Cecembia calidifontis: one gene and its partner. The protein of the gene in region 1 interacts with the protein of each later gene in a pairwise test. Links are inferred from orthologs where the notes say so. Each region holds a gene or a part of one and is shown on either strand. Other genes may lie near its edges.

What was found. The genes of interacting proteins can lie anywhere in the genome.
Region 2: the proteins of ruvC (region 1) and ruvA interact in binary tests that used the Escherichia coli proteins (3 or more experiments, as listed by UniProt). The link is inferred for Cecembia calidifontis from one-to-one orthologs.

The regions. Positions count from the first base shown.
Region 1 is NZ_SGXG01000001.1:4,556,695-4,565,212, reverse strand. The notes cover bases 2,772-5,623. They hold ruvC (crossover junction endodeoxyribonuclease RuvC), read right to left. Parts: upstream 4,560-5,623; coding sequence 3,984-4,559; downstream 2,772-3,983. Other genes in these bases: BC751_RS19700 (glycosyltransferase), read left to right, coding at 4,581-5,623; BC751_RS19710 (porin family protein), read left to right, coding at 3,442-3,987; BC751_RS19715 (parallel beta-helix domain-containing protein), read right to left, coding at 2,772-3,215. In the rest of the region: BC751_RS19730 (alanine racemase), read left to right, coding at 1-59; BC751_RS19725 (porin family protein), read left to right, coding at 164-760; BC751_RS19720 (SO2930 family diheme c-type cytochrome), read right to left, coding at 782-1,909; more of BC751_RS19715, read right to left, coding at 1,914-2,771; more of BC751_RS19700, read left to right, coding at 5,624-5,693; BC751_RS19695 (hypothetical protein), read left to right, coding at 5,727-5,981; BC751_RS19690 (PP2C family protein-serine/threonine phosphatase), read left to right, coding at 5,986-7,197; BC751_RS19685 (polysaccharide deacetylase family protein), read left to right, coding at 7,200-7,829; BC751_RS19680 (glycosyltransferase), read left to right, coding at 7,826-8,518.
Region 2 is NZ_SGXG01000001.1:1,903,340-1,908,262, reverse strand. The notes cover bases 1-3,000. They hold ruvA (Holliday junction branch migration protein RuvA), read right to left. Parts: upstream 1,801-3,000; coding sequence 1,201-1,800; downstream 1-1,200. Other genes in these bases: BC751_RS08370 (NADP-dependent malic enzyme), read right to left, coding at 1,797-3,000; sov (T9SS outer membrane translocon Sov/SprA), read right to left, coding at 1-1,119. Outside these bases: more of BC751_RS08370, read right to left, coding at 3,001-4,067; BC751_RS08365 (DUF4837 family protein), read right to left, coding at 4,091-4,923. UniProt on the Escherichia coli protein: The RuvA-RuvB-RuvC complex processes Holliday junction (HJ) DNA during genetic recombination and DNA repair.

The DNA of each region.
Region 1 (8,518 bases):
AATATATGGGAGCCCTAGGTATCCTTAACTCAAGCTATGTGGATAAGGTGGTAATTTAAACTAAATACTGGTGAAATTTTTATAAAAATAGTTGAATAACACCTGGTAATTCCTTCTTGGCATGGAATTGGTTTTAACCAGCCCGAACCAATTATTATTTCTTATGAAAAAGTTAAGTTTGATTGTGTTGACAATGATCATTTCAGTTTCTATTTCCCATGCTCAGAGTAGTCAGAGAGATAGGGGCGGTTTTGGTGTCAGGGGTGGTGTCAATTTTTCTACATTTGGGGGAGGCGATATTGCTGAGGATGATTATTCTCAAAGAACCGGTTTTCATGCGGGGTTGTACAATTCCTTTTATTTTGGCAGTGTGATCGCATTGGAGCCGGGTGTTTATTATTCTGTGAAAGGAACCCGGAATAATGATTTTGTCAATTCTCGGGCTGTCTTGAACTATGTGGACATCCCTGTTTTGCTCAGGCTACACCTTACAGAAGGATTAAATGTTTTTGGAGGGCCTCAAGCTTCTTTTTTGACTTCCTCAACATTTGAGGGGGATCTTTTTGGGTCCACGATCAGCTTTGATACCGATAATGTAAGGGAAAGGGACTTTGGCATGGTTCTGGGAATAGGCTATAACTTACCCAAAGGCCTAAATGTCCAAGGCACCTACAATTATGGACTAAGCCCTGTTTTCAAAAACAGCAATGTAGATGTGTTTAACAGAGGTTTTCAGATATCGTTAGGATATACCTTCTAAAAGTTTGAGAATTCCACCATATTAAGGCTTCATGGCATTGATCCAATCTTTGATCAATGCCAGGCCTTCTTGGTGGGTTGTGACCCTGCCGATTTCCGGCATGGCAGCTCCCACCTTATTGGTTTCCATCCTATAAGTCAAAATAGACTCGTTGGCTTTTCCGGGGACAATATCAAATTTAAAACTGCCGGCCCCAAATCCGGCTGCCACCGGTGTTTTGTAAATTCCTAATCTGAGGGGATCTGTTTCTTCATAGTTCAGGAAAAGCCCGGAGGTACTTGCGGGTCCTTCCTGCCGATGGCAATGCCCACAGTTGATATCAAGATAAGCTTTAGCTCTCAGCTCCAGGTCAATTTTTTCATCTTGGTAATTGGCCATTACGGGATAAAGGGACAATTCTTTAAGTTCCTTGAGATAACCATATTCTTGCCATTTGACAAGTTGATTTTTTTTCCCATCCCCAAATTCAATAGCATGATTTAAATGCTTGGTTTTTACTCCGATTGGAGTCATTGTTTCATGGGAATTGTGGCAGCTTTTGCATTGGTTTTTGTTGGGAACCAAGTAGTTGATCACTTGTTGATCTCCATTTTTGTCTTTCCAATGGACTGTTTTTTCTGCACCGGCTACTTTGTAGATTGCATCGCTTTGGTCGTCTTTCCAGATATATGGATAGGCTTCCCAAGCCCCGTTTTGTTTGACCATTAGCCGGGTTTCTACAATTCTTTTAACATTTTCAGGTTCTGAGAAATCAATTGGATAATAAAAATTCTTAATCAAAATGGTATTGTCTGGAAATTCAATTGTTCCCTCCGTATCATTATTGATGAATGCGGAGCTACCTTTCGGCATCCAGATAAATCTTGATTTGAAAGCATAATCCGTAAAAAGAGAGGAGGCCGGTTCATAAGGTAATACCCCTTCATTTGGCTCTAAATTTCTAAGGATGCCTTGGAAAAGGCCATAATCCGATAATTTTTCAAAAGGTATTGCATCTAAGCTTATTTCTTGGATTTTTTTGGGGGGTAATTCGATATCTCTGATTTGAGACGCATCCCAAAGAACTTCCTGTATGGGTTCTTTTGAGGAACAGCCCAATAGGGTCACAATACAGACAGAAAAGAATAAAAAAGCTGATTTATTCCACATGGTTTTAGCGGCTGGTAAGGTGTTTTACATCTGTGATAACTTCGGTTTTACAGACAAATGGGCTGTAATCTTTGCTGGCTTTGATGTTTTCTTCTCCTTCCCATAGGTCAAAAAGTGTGAAGTGAAGGCTTTTGATTGCGTCTTCCTGCAAACAAATATTCATAGGGTTGGATTGAATAGTTGAACCTAGGGATTTATCAAAAAAACCATCATAAATAATATCCTGTGTTTTGCCCTTTCCATGGGCATTGTAAACGGAAATCAATTGTCCAAACTCTTTACTGAGATCGGGAAATCTCCAGGTTCTTTTGTAGTCATTGCTGTGGATATAGACATTAGAGGTAAACGGAGACCAGTCAGGGGCATCCATAGGGAAGCCAGTGATATGATAGTTGGCTATGGCTATACCCACTGTTTTGTTCTTATGGATCCGGTTATTGTAAATTTCCACATCTTTGGCCGCCAAAAGAATAATTCCGGATCCTGGAGGGATCATTGTGACGGTATTGCCATTGGGATCTTCCCCCAGTGGGGTGGCAAAATTGATGTGGTTATTGGAAAAAACGCTGTTGTCATAAATTTTTGTCCCTCTTCCGTCTGATTTCGGCAGTCCGGGTAGGTTAAATACCAAGATACCTCCTGCGTTGTCTCTTGCGGTGTTTCCAAAAACTTCAGCATTATCACAGTTTTCTATTTCAATTCCTGCCACATTTCCGAAGGCCAGTGAATTTTTCACTATGATGTTTTCGGACTGACCTACATAAATTCCCGCATCTTTGGAATGGGAAGCTATGCATTCATCAATTACTACATTTTTGCATTGTACCGGATAGATGGCATATGTGCCATTTTTAGATTTGTCACCATTGGTCCAGGTAACATTGATCCTTCTGAAGGTCACACCATCTGAATGTTGGCTTTTTACCCCGTCTCCAGGAGCATCTTCAATACTCAAATCCTGGATTAGGATATCATTACCCACCAATTTGACCCCTTCCCCTCCGGTTTTTAGCTCCCTAAAGGACAGTACTGTTTTGTCCATACCCTGACCTTTGATCTGGATATTGTTTTTGTTGTCCAGGATCAGTTGGGTTTTAAAACTGTAAAAACCTTCTGGAATTTCTATGATATCTCCATCTTTGGCCAGAATTATTGCTTCAACAACCTTTTCAATTTCATCGGAAGATGCCCTTCTAAGTTTGCTTGAGTCAAAGCTCATTTCGGTAGTTGAATTGGAACAGGAAAAACCAAGCCAACTAACAGTGATCATAAAAACAAAAAAGGACAGAGAATTTAGTTTTTTCATAGCACAGGTTTATCAATTCAAAGGAATTAGTTAAAAATATGCGATTTCTCTTTGGATTCCAATAGGCTGGTTCTCTTTGTTGTTGACGAAAAACTGCAAAAGAAAATCGACTCTTCTTATCCAAGTTAAGCAATCATTCTTTTACTTTGGCCTTTCTTTTGAGAAAAGTGGAGTTCAACATCTTTTCTGAATGTCAGCGAACTTAAACCTTAAAAAATACCGACCTATGAAAAAAATCATTTTCATTTCTTTAATGCTTATCATAACAGCATCCTCTGAGGTTTTTGCACAATTTGGTGTAAGGGCCGGGGCCAATATCTCCAATTTTCAGGGTTTTGATTTTCAATCCAGAATTGGGATGCACCTTGGCGCTTATTACGGATATGAATTTAACTCAGATTTCAGCATTGAACCGGGTATTTTCTATTCCCAAAAAGGATTTAAATCAAACAGCCTGGAGATCAAAGAAAATGTAAATTATCTAGATATTCCGGTTCTGGTAAAGTATCATTTTGAGGATGTTTTTAATGTTTTTGCAGGGCCTCAAGGATCATTGACCTTATCCAGAAACTACAAAGAAGGAGACTTTAATTCCAAAAACACTGGTGTCCTCAGGGGTTATGATTTAGCTGCAGTAATCGGTGCCGGAGTAAAATTGCCTTATGATCTGAATGTTCAGCTGTCTTATGATTTAGGTTTGCTAAGTCTCAATTATTTTGATCAGAACGTGAAGAACAGGGTATTTAAAATCTCTGTGGGTAAATCATTCTAACCTTTGATCCTGTTCGGGTTTTCCTCCAAAAAAGCTTTCCAGCCTGCAGACCTTCCCCTAGTCTGCAGGCGCCCATCATGAAAATGATGGCAGAGGGCTACTGCCAAAGCATCGGTGGCATCCAATAATTTAGGGATTTCCTTGATATGTAACAGCGTCTTTAGCATTTCTGCCACCTGTTCTTTGGAGGAGTTTCCATTTCCGGTGACGGATTGCTTCACTTTTTTGGGTGAATATTCGGCGATAGGAATTTCCCTTGCTAAGGCCGCTGCCATCGCCACACCTTGTGCCCTGCCAAGTTTCAACATGGATTGGACGTTTTCTCCATAAAAAGGGGCCTCTAAAGCAACCGCATCCGGGTGATATTCGTCAATCAATCCGGTAATGCGCTCAAAAATTTTCTTCAGTTTCAGTTCATGGCCACTGTATTTTTTAAGGTGTATCACCCCAAATTGGATAAGGCTATATTTATTCCCTTCAACCAAAATCAATCCATAGCCCATGATATTGGTACCCGGGTCTATTCCTAAAATAATTTTTTCCTTTGTCGCTTTTTTTCCTTCTTTACTCATCACCGCAAGATAATCGAAATCATGGTAACTGTTTACCTGTTGTTTCCAATACTTTATGCAGGCCTTCTCAAATGGCTGAAACATGGCTGGTTGCAATCAAATACCCCAGATTCTACCAAGGTTAGTGAAAAGTCGGTAACTGTCCTTTTGCCCTTTAGAAATGAATCACAGAATCTGGAAGCTGTTTTTCAGTCCATCCTTCGCTTGAACCACAGGCCGCTTCAAGTGATATTTGTTGATGACCACAGTACGGATGAAGGAAGGGAATTATTGGCACGTTATACGAGGAAAAACCAAGATTTGGATCTACAATTTTTGATTTTGGTTTCACAGGGTATAGGGAAAAAGGCAGCGATAGAAACCGGGATAAATCATGCTTCCGGTGAGCTTATTTTGACCACTGATGCAGATTGTCTTTTACCAGAAGATTGGGTGGAGGTTTTTTTACAATCCTTTGCCTCTGAATCGGTTCAATTAGTGGCCGGTCCTGTGATAAGTAGGGAGAAAGAAAACTTTTTACAACAATTTCAACAAATCGAATGGGCAAGTATCCTGGCTGTGACGCGATTGGGTTTTCAGTTGAAAAGCCCAATAATGTGCAGTGCTGCCAATTTGGCTTATCGGAAAAACGCTTTTTTTTCCGTCAATGGCTATGAGGATAACCGGCATCATCTATCCGGCGATGATGAATTTTTGTTGAAAAAGATAGTTCAAAAATTCGGGGAAGATTCCTGTATTTACCATAAAAATAACATTGTGTTGACCAAGGCTGAAAAAAGCTGGAACAGGCTGCTCAGCCAAAGGTCAAGATGGGCTTCAAAATGGAATCTTCACAAGGGTGATATTCCCCATGTTGGATTTACAATGGTTCCCTTCCTGGTCCAATTAATTTTTATTTCAAGTTGGGGATTGCTTCTTCAAGGATGGTTGGGATTGGTATTGTTTTTGTATATCTGGGGAATGAAAATTGCATTTGAAATGGGTACTTTGGGAGCCATTTTAAATCATTTCGGATTGAAACAATCCTTTTCAGCTTATCTTGGTTCCAGCTTTTTGCACCCATTTTATGTGATTGCAGTAGGTGTAAAGGCATTATTTGGAAAATTTGAGTGGAAGGGAAGAAAATCCTCTTAATTCAGTTAATTTTAGGGCTGTAATAAGATGGACATGACCGACGAAGAGTTTGATCTTTTGGATGAATTGTATTTTGTGCAACATTTTGATTACCTCAAAGAGACTATGGGTTGGGAAGATGAACAACTCCTATCCGTCTTGGATTCGCTGTACAAGAAAGCATTTATAAAGTGTCTAAAAGGTCCAGATGATGAAATATTTGATTTAGACAGCATTAAGGACGAAGGTAAAGGGATGTTTTTTTTAGCTACCAAAAAAGGGCTAATGGCCCATAACGGCCGATTGTAACCGCATGAGTATTCAGACTGTAAAATATCGTAAGAAAGAACTAGAGCTGAAATCCCTTTTGGAGATCACCCAGGCGATCAATGAAAATAAGCCTGCCTCGGTGCTATTGGATATTTTTAAGTTTACCTGCTTGGTGCATTTGAATATCAAATCTATCTTGCTTTATATGGTGCAGGAAGAGCGATATGACAAGATGATCAGTCATGGGCTGAAAAACAGGGTCCCCGAGCATATCCCTTTCGGGAATATCCATTACAGTAAGGAAACGGGTGAATTAAAATTAGAGGTGGGTAAGGAATATTCATTTGCCGAGCTGGAAAGCTATCTTCCTGTTTATCACAAGGAAAAGTTATTGGCCGTATTATTTCTTAAAAAAAAGTCAGAAGAGGAGGAACTGGACCTGGATTTTACCCAAGCCTTGGCCAATATCCTAGTAGTAGCATTGGAAAATAAAAAGTTTGCCAAAAAGCAATTGGAACAGGAAAGGCTCAAGAGGGAAGTGGAAATTGCATCCAATGTACAGCGTATGCTGCTTCCATCCATCTTGCCCAATACGCCCAGACTGGCAGCCAAAGTAACCTATGTTCCCCATTCTACAGTAGGAGGGGATTATTATGACCTGATACAAAAGTCAGAAGATGAAGTTTTCTTCTGTATTGCGGATGTCTCCGGGAAAGGAATGCCTGCCGCGCTTTTGATGTCCAATTTCCAGGCTGCATTGCGGACTTTGTTGCGCAGCACCTCTGATCTGAAAATGGTAGTGGAACAATTGAATTATACCATTTTTGAAAACACGAAAGGGGAGCGGTTTATCACATTTTTTCTTGGCTATTACAATTATAAAAGCAGGGAACTGGTCTACGTAAATGCAGGCCACAATCCACCTGTACTCTGCTGGGAGGGAGAAAATCGAACAGAGTTGCTTGGTGCAGGTACCACTATTTTAGGAGCTTTTGAAGTTTTGCCTTTCATAGAAGTAGGGAAAAGAGAATTCTTAAAGGGTTTCACCATTCATCTTTACACGGATGGCCTTACAGAGAGCATCAATGTTCAGGAGGAAGAGTATGGAGACCAGCGTTTTCATCAATTTATTAAGAGCAAGAACTGTATGGCGCCTAAGCGGTTCCATGATATGTTTTTCCAGGAAATGGGAGATTTTTCAAAAGGAGCTGAACAAAGAGATGATATCACCCTTCTTACAATAAGGTTTCAATAAATATGGTTTGGTTGCATCATATTCCTTCCTTTGTTCCAAAGATTTTTGATGAAATGGTTTGGCACAAATCTAGGGAACATAGAAAGGTGTACCTTACATTTGATGATGGGCCGGTACCGGGTATTACAGATTTTGTCCTTGAGGAATTGGCAAAAAGAGGAATGACCGCAACTTTTTTTATGGTAGGGGACAATGTGGGTAAGTTTCCTGAATTAGCGAAGTCGGTTTATGAATCAGGCCATGCTATCGGGAACCATACCTATCATCATGTGGATGGTTTTGGGACACCTGACCAAAAATATTTTGAAGAAATCCGGCTTTGCCAGGATGAAATCCGCAATAGAACAGGCTTCAGTCCAAGTATTTTCAGGCCTCCTTATGGGAAAATTACCAGAAGGCAGTTTAAGGAAGTCAGTAAGCATTACCAAGTGGTATTGTGGGATGTGATTTCAGGAGATTATGACCCTGGACAAAGTCCTGGTAAATGTCTTTCAAAAACCAAAGAGCATACTAAAAAGGGCTCCATCATTCTCTTTCATGACCAGCAAAAAACCGAAAAAGTTATCAAAGCTGTATTGCCTGATTATCTTGACTTTGTGAATGATCAAGGTTTTGAAACAGCCAAATTATGATTCTTATTTTGTCCATTCTTATTGTGGTGCTTCTCCTGATCCAGGATGCGATTCTTTTGATTTTGCTAAACATAAATTTCAAAAATTATGGGGGGAAAAAGCTTTTTGGGAAAGAATGGCCATCCGTAAGCATTTTGATACCCTGTAGGAATGAAGAAAAGAATTTACCTCAAGCTTTAGCTGCTCTTGAGCAATTGATTTATCCCAAAGATAAAATTCAGATCATCCTTGGCAATGACAATAGCTGTGACAGGACAGGGGAAATCCTCCAATCTTGGTGTGCCAATAAGAAAATGGCAGAGTATGTTGAAACTGAGGAAGCCAAAAACACTGGAATGAACGGTAAGGCCCATGCCCTCCATCAAATGGCCAAATTGGCTTCAGGAAAGTTGTTGCTATTTACAGATGCAGATTGCCAGGTCCATCCTCAATGGGCCATGAGAATGGTCCAAGCCTGGGACAGAACCCATGCCGGGATAATAACAGGCATTACTACAGTAAAGGGAGGCCGTATTTTTGAAAGGATGCAGGCTATGGATTGGTGGCTTACCTTAGGGATGGTTAAGGTAGTAGGGGATTTGGGTTTTTCAGTGACCTCCATGGGAAATAACATGTTGGTTTCGAAGGAGGCGTATGAAGCAGTTGGCGGCTTTAAAGGTATCCCCTTTTCGTTGACTGAAGATTTTGAA
Region 2 (4,923 bases), 2.7 Mb from region 1 along the record:
AAAAATCCGGGTCCCTTCGCCCAAATCCATAAAGGAAACAAAATTCCTTAATGTCTCGGTATTATTGGCCCTGTTCATGATGTAAACCTCCACCCGGGTGATATTTACTCCGGAAAGAATCTGAGGTATACCCCTTAGCCAGCGCTCATAATTGTCTCTAAAAAAGTGGGCCAAAAAAAAGTGTCTGTTCTCATCATAATTGGAACCCTGGATTTCAAACATCCTACCCTGTCCTCCAGCCTCAATGACAAGCTCATCTCTCCTTCCACGCTGGGTAGAAGCCACAGAGGTGACAAAAAGGTTACCGAACTGCATCTGGGTCTTTACACCAAATAAATTCTGGGCTCCATGAATCAGACTGTTTTGCACAGGCATGCTGACATTCCCTATCTCTATAGATTTGATGATATCTTCCTTGAAGCCCTGGTATTCTACCTTCAACTGATTCTGAAAGTCAAAAGAGTTGTTGGAGTCAAAGTTGGCTGCCATTCGCATCTTCTGACCCAAACTGCCATTAACTGCCATTTGGATCTGCTGATTGAAATTAAAATTGCCGTTTTGTTGCTGCCTGATAGGGATAGCCGGATTGTCTATTCTTCTGAAAATGGCTCCAAGATCCAGGTTGACAAAACCTGTAGGTACCAGTGTAATTTCATCTCCTCCAAAAATCCTGTCAAACTGAGGAGAACTGGTAAATGGAATCGAAATATCTCTTCCCGTTACGGGACTTTCTCCATCCATCCCTCTCGACCTGGTTCTCCAATACTCCTGCCTGACTTTGAATTCCTGAATTTTTGAAAACTCATCAAAATCATAGATTACTCCAGGAGTTAAAGAAGCAGAGTCCAGCTCATCCTGAATCCTATACTTCAAAGTGGAATCCATTTCCACTCTGATATTTTGCCTTAGTGAAGGCGAAGGATAAAATGGCGAATATTGCGGCCTATACGGATTTTGGTTGGGAAAAAGAGGATTTGTCCTAAGGCTTGGCCAAAGTAAGAAAGACGGTGATATCCTCCTTTTGTTGAGAGAGTCCAGCCTACTTACTGTCAAGGTATCTATAACAGTCTCCTGTGCAAAGGATTCCAAGGAGGGTAAAATAAAACACAGCAACAGCAAAAAAACTGATGCAAACTTTAAGATGGAATCTTTGAAAAAAAATTGACGCCCAAGCAAAAGACCAAAGATTTAAATTGTTGATTAAGGTGCCTTTAAAGATGCTTTAATTAATTCTTCTAAAGAAATTTCTGAACCTGTTTTTTTCAATACCGCGGCAATGTTTTTTTCAGCAGTAGCTTTTGGAAAACCTAAAGTAATCAAAGCCTGTAACGCTTCTTCTCTGATTTTATTGTTTGATTGGACAAAGCCTACTGCCGTCTGACCATGTTCTAACAGTGTATCTTTTCTAACTTTATCCTTCAATTCGAGTACAATCCGCTGAGCCGTTTTTGCACCGACCCCCTTTACATTTTGGATGGTACGGAAATCCTCCTGTACAATAGCACTTTCCAATTCTTCAGAACTCAGGGAAGAAAGGATCATCAATCCGGTATTAGGGCCAACCCCTGAGATGGAAATCAAATGCAAAAAAAGTCTCTTTTCATTCTCCTCTTTGAATCCATAAAGGGTGTGGGCATCTTCTTTGATATGCAAATAAGTGAGGAGCATAATATGCTCCTCATCTTTTATTTTTGAATAAGTCTGCAAGGAAATTTTTACATGATACCCAATACCCCCTACTTCAATAAGTACATAAGTTGGGTCTTTGTAAACCAGCTTTCCTTTTAGGTATGCAATCATAATTTTTCTTTCATTTGCGCATCCACCACCGCTATGGCTACCATATTAACGATTTCTCTGATGGAGCTTCCAAGCTGTAATATATGCACTGGCTTATTCATTCCCAAAAGAACAGGACCAATTGCTTCGGCATGTCCAAGTTCTGACAGCAATTTATAAGCGATATTACCGGAACTAAGATCTGGGAAAATCAAGGTATTTGCCTTGTTTCCGATCAGTGCACTGAACGGATAGTTTTCCTCCTGGATCTCCTCGTTCAAGGCTACATTGGCCTGCATTTCACCTTCTATGATAAGATTTGGATATTTTGCCTTTGCCAATGCTGTTGCTTTTGCTGTTTTGGCCGCAACTTCCCCTTTTGCTGAACCAAAATTGGAATAGGAAAGAACAGCGATTTTAGGTTCAATATCAAAGAACTTTACTCCTTCCGCTGTTAGCCCAATGATTTCAACCAGCTGTTCCGCTGTAGGGTTTACGTTCACTGTGGTATCGGAAAAGAAGAAAGGACCACGGTCTGTATTCATGATATACATACCTGCTACACGGTCAATGCCTTTTTTCACTCCGATCACATGAAGTGCTGGAAGAATGGTCTTTGGATAATCTTTTGTAAGGCCTGAAATCAAGGCATCTGCTTCTCCCAGCTCCACCATCATAGAACCAAAATAGTTCCTGTCCTTCATCAACCTATAGCAATCCTGGGGAGTAAGTCCTTTTCTCTTCCTTTTTTCAAACAGAATGTTTCCAAAGCGCCTCAGTCTTTCTTCATCTTCATAAGGATCTACAATGGTAACTCCAGACAAATCCAGCTTATTTGCTTCAATGATCTCATCAATTTTTTCTTTTCTACCCAAAAGAATCGGAATAGCCACACGTTCATCCCTTAGAATTTGGGCGGCTTTCAGGATTTTAACATTGTCTGCTTCAGCGAATACCACTCGCTTAGGATCTTTCTTGGCTCTTGTTACAACCCTAAGCATCAGCCTTTGGTCAATGCCAATTCTTTCCTGAAGCTCAAGATTATATGCATCCCAATCCGTAATTACATATTTTGCAACCCCTGATTCCATGGCAGCCCTGGCTACTGCTGGGGCAATAGTAGTTATCAATCTTGGATCAAGAGGTTTTGGAATCAGATAAAATCTGCCAAAGGCCATTTGCGTATCGCCATAGGCCTTATTTACTATTTCAGGGACAGGTTCTTTGGCAAGGGCTGCAATGGCTTTCGCAGCAGCTAATTTCATTTCCTCGTTGATGGTGGTAGCCCTAACGTCCAATGCACCTCTGAAAATATAAGGAAAGCCCAATACATTATTGACCTGATTAGGATAGTCGGACCTCCCCGTAGCCATGATCAGGTCATCACGCGTAGCCATTGCCAAATCATAAGCGATTTCAGGATCTGGATTGGCAAGCGCAAAAACAATTGGGTTCGGTGCCATCTTTAAGATCTGCTCAGGAGAAACTATATTCCCCGCAGAAAGCCCCAGAAAAACATCGGCTCCTTCAAGCGCCTCTGTTAAGGTATGAACATCTTTATGGGTTGCAAATTCCTTTTTGATCTCATCCAAATTTGGACGGTCCATCCTGATGGCTCCTTCTTTGTCGCACATCACGATGTTCTCCCTTCTCACCCCAAGACTCATATAGAATTTGGTGCAGGAAACCGCCGAAGCTCCCGCTCCATTGACCACCAATTGGATCTCATCTATCTTTTTCCCTACAATTTCAAGCGCGTTGATCAAGGCTGCACCTGAAATGATAGCGGTCCCATGCTGGTCATCGTGCATCAAAGGAATCTTCATTTCCCTTTTCAAGGTTTCCTCGATCAAAAAGCACTCAGGAGCTTTTATATCTTCCAGGTTAACCCCTCCAAAGGTAGGCTCCAGCGACTTAATTATCTGGATCAGCTTGTGCGGATCCTTTTCGTCAATTTCAATATCAAAGACATCGATGCCGGCAAACTTCTTGAATAATACACCTTTTCCTTCCATCACCGGCTTTGATGCCTCTGGACCAATATCTCCCAGTCCCAAAACTGCGGTGCCATTCGAAATTACCGCCACCAAATTACCCTTGGCTGTATATTTATAGACGTTTTCTTTATCATTGGCGATCTCTTTACAAGGTTCTGCCACCCCTGGGGAGTAAGCAAGTGCGAGATCTAACTGACTGGAAAGCGGTTTGGTAGGTACTACTTCAATTTTACCGGGTTTCCCTTGCACATGATAGTTCAGTGCATCCTCTTTACGGATTTTAATGGCCATATAGGTTTGTTTGTTAAATGATATCAGCTGGAAGATTCCGGTTTGGGAAGCACTTCCGTTGCTAACAAAATAGTTTCGATCTCCCGGATAGATTCTCTATGGGCTTCATTGGGATAATAAACGAATCCTTCCATGTAATAAAGTTTCCCTTTTTTATCATCCACAATCACATAACCCAGGAATGAGCCACCCATGCTAAGGTTATTGGTTTTCCATCCTCCGCGGATTTCGACTGCAAAATTATTGTTTATCTTGAAATTACTAAATACCGGAGTGGGATCAACCCGCTCTGTAACGAGATAAGAATTTCTGTTTGAGGGGTTTCCATAAATATGCATTTTTGTAATTTTTTCCCTCAGCTCCAGAATAGATTGGGGAAAGACCTGATCTTCAGACACATAATCTGTCTCGTAAAAAAACAGGCTGATATCTGGTCTGTCAGAACGGGGTGTAGGCTGCCTCAGCCACAAAAAATCACTCTCAGCTTTGGCAATCTGATAGGAAGCCGGCACATTGACACCTAAGCCCAGCTTTTCACCGGCCATTTTTGCAGCTGAATTTTTCCTGTTGAGCAGTAATTTGTTTAACCTGTCCCTTTCTCTCACATGAAAAAGGTTCTGTATTTTATTTTTATTTGCCCTTAGGTTTTGAATCAGCTCTTCTTCATTGTTGCCAAACAGGTACAAAACCTCCTGTCCAAGCGCAAACTCGTCTGCACTCCTCAAAAAATACAATGAAGGGTCATTGGCCGCTTTTTCTTTCGCCTCCTTGCTAAAAAGAGCGTTGATATTTTGGCTGGCAGCCCTTCTGTCATCAAATGTAGTAACATAAACGATATTGGTTGCCATTTTTAAAA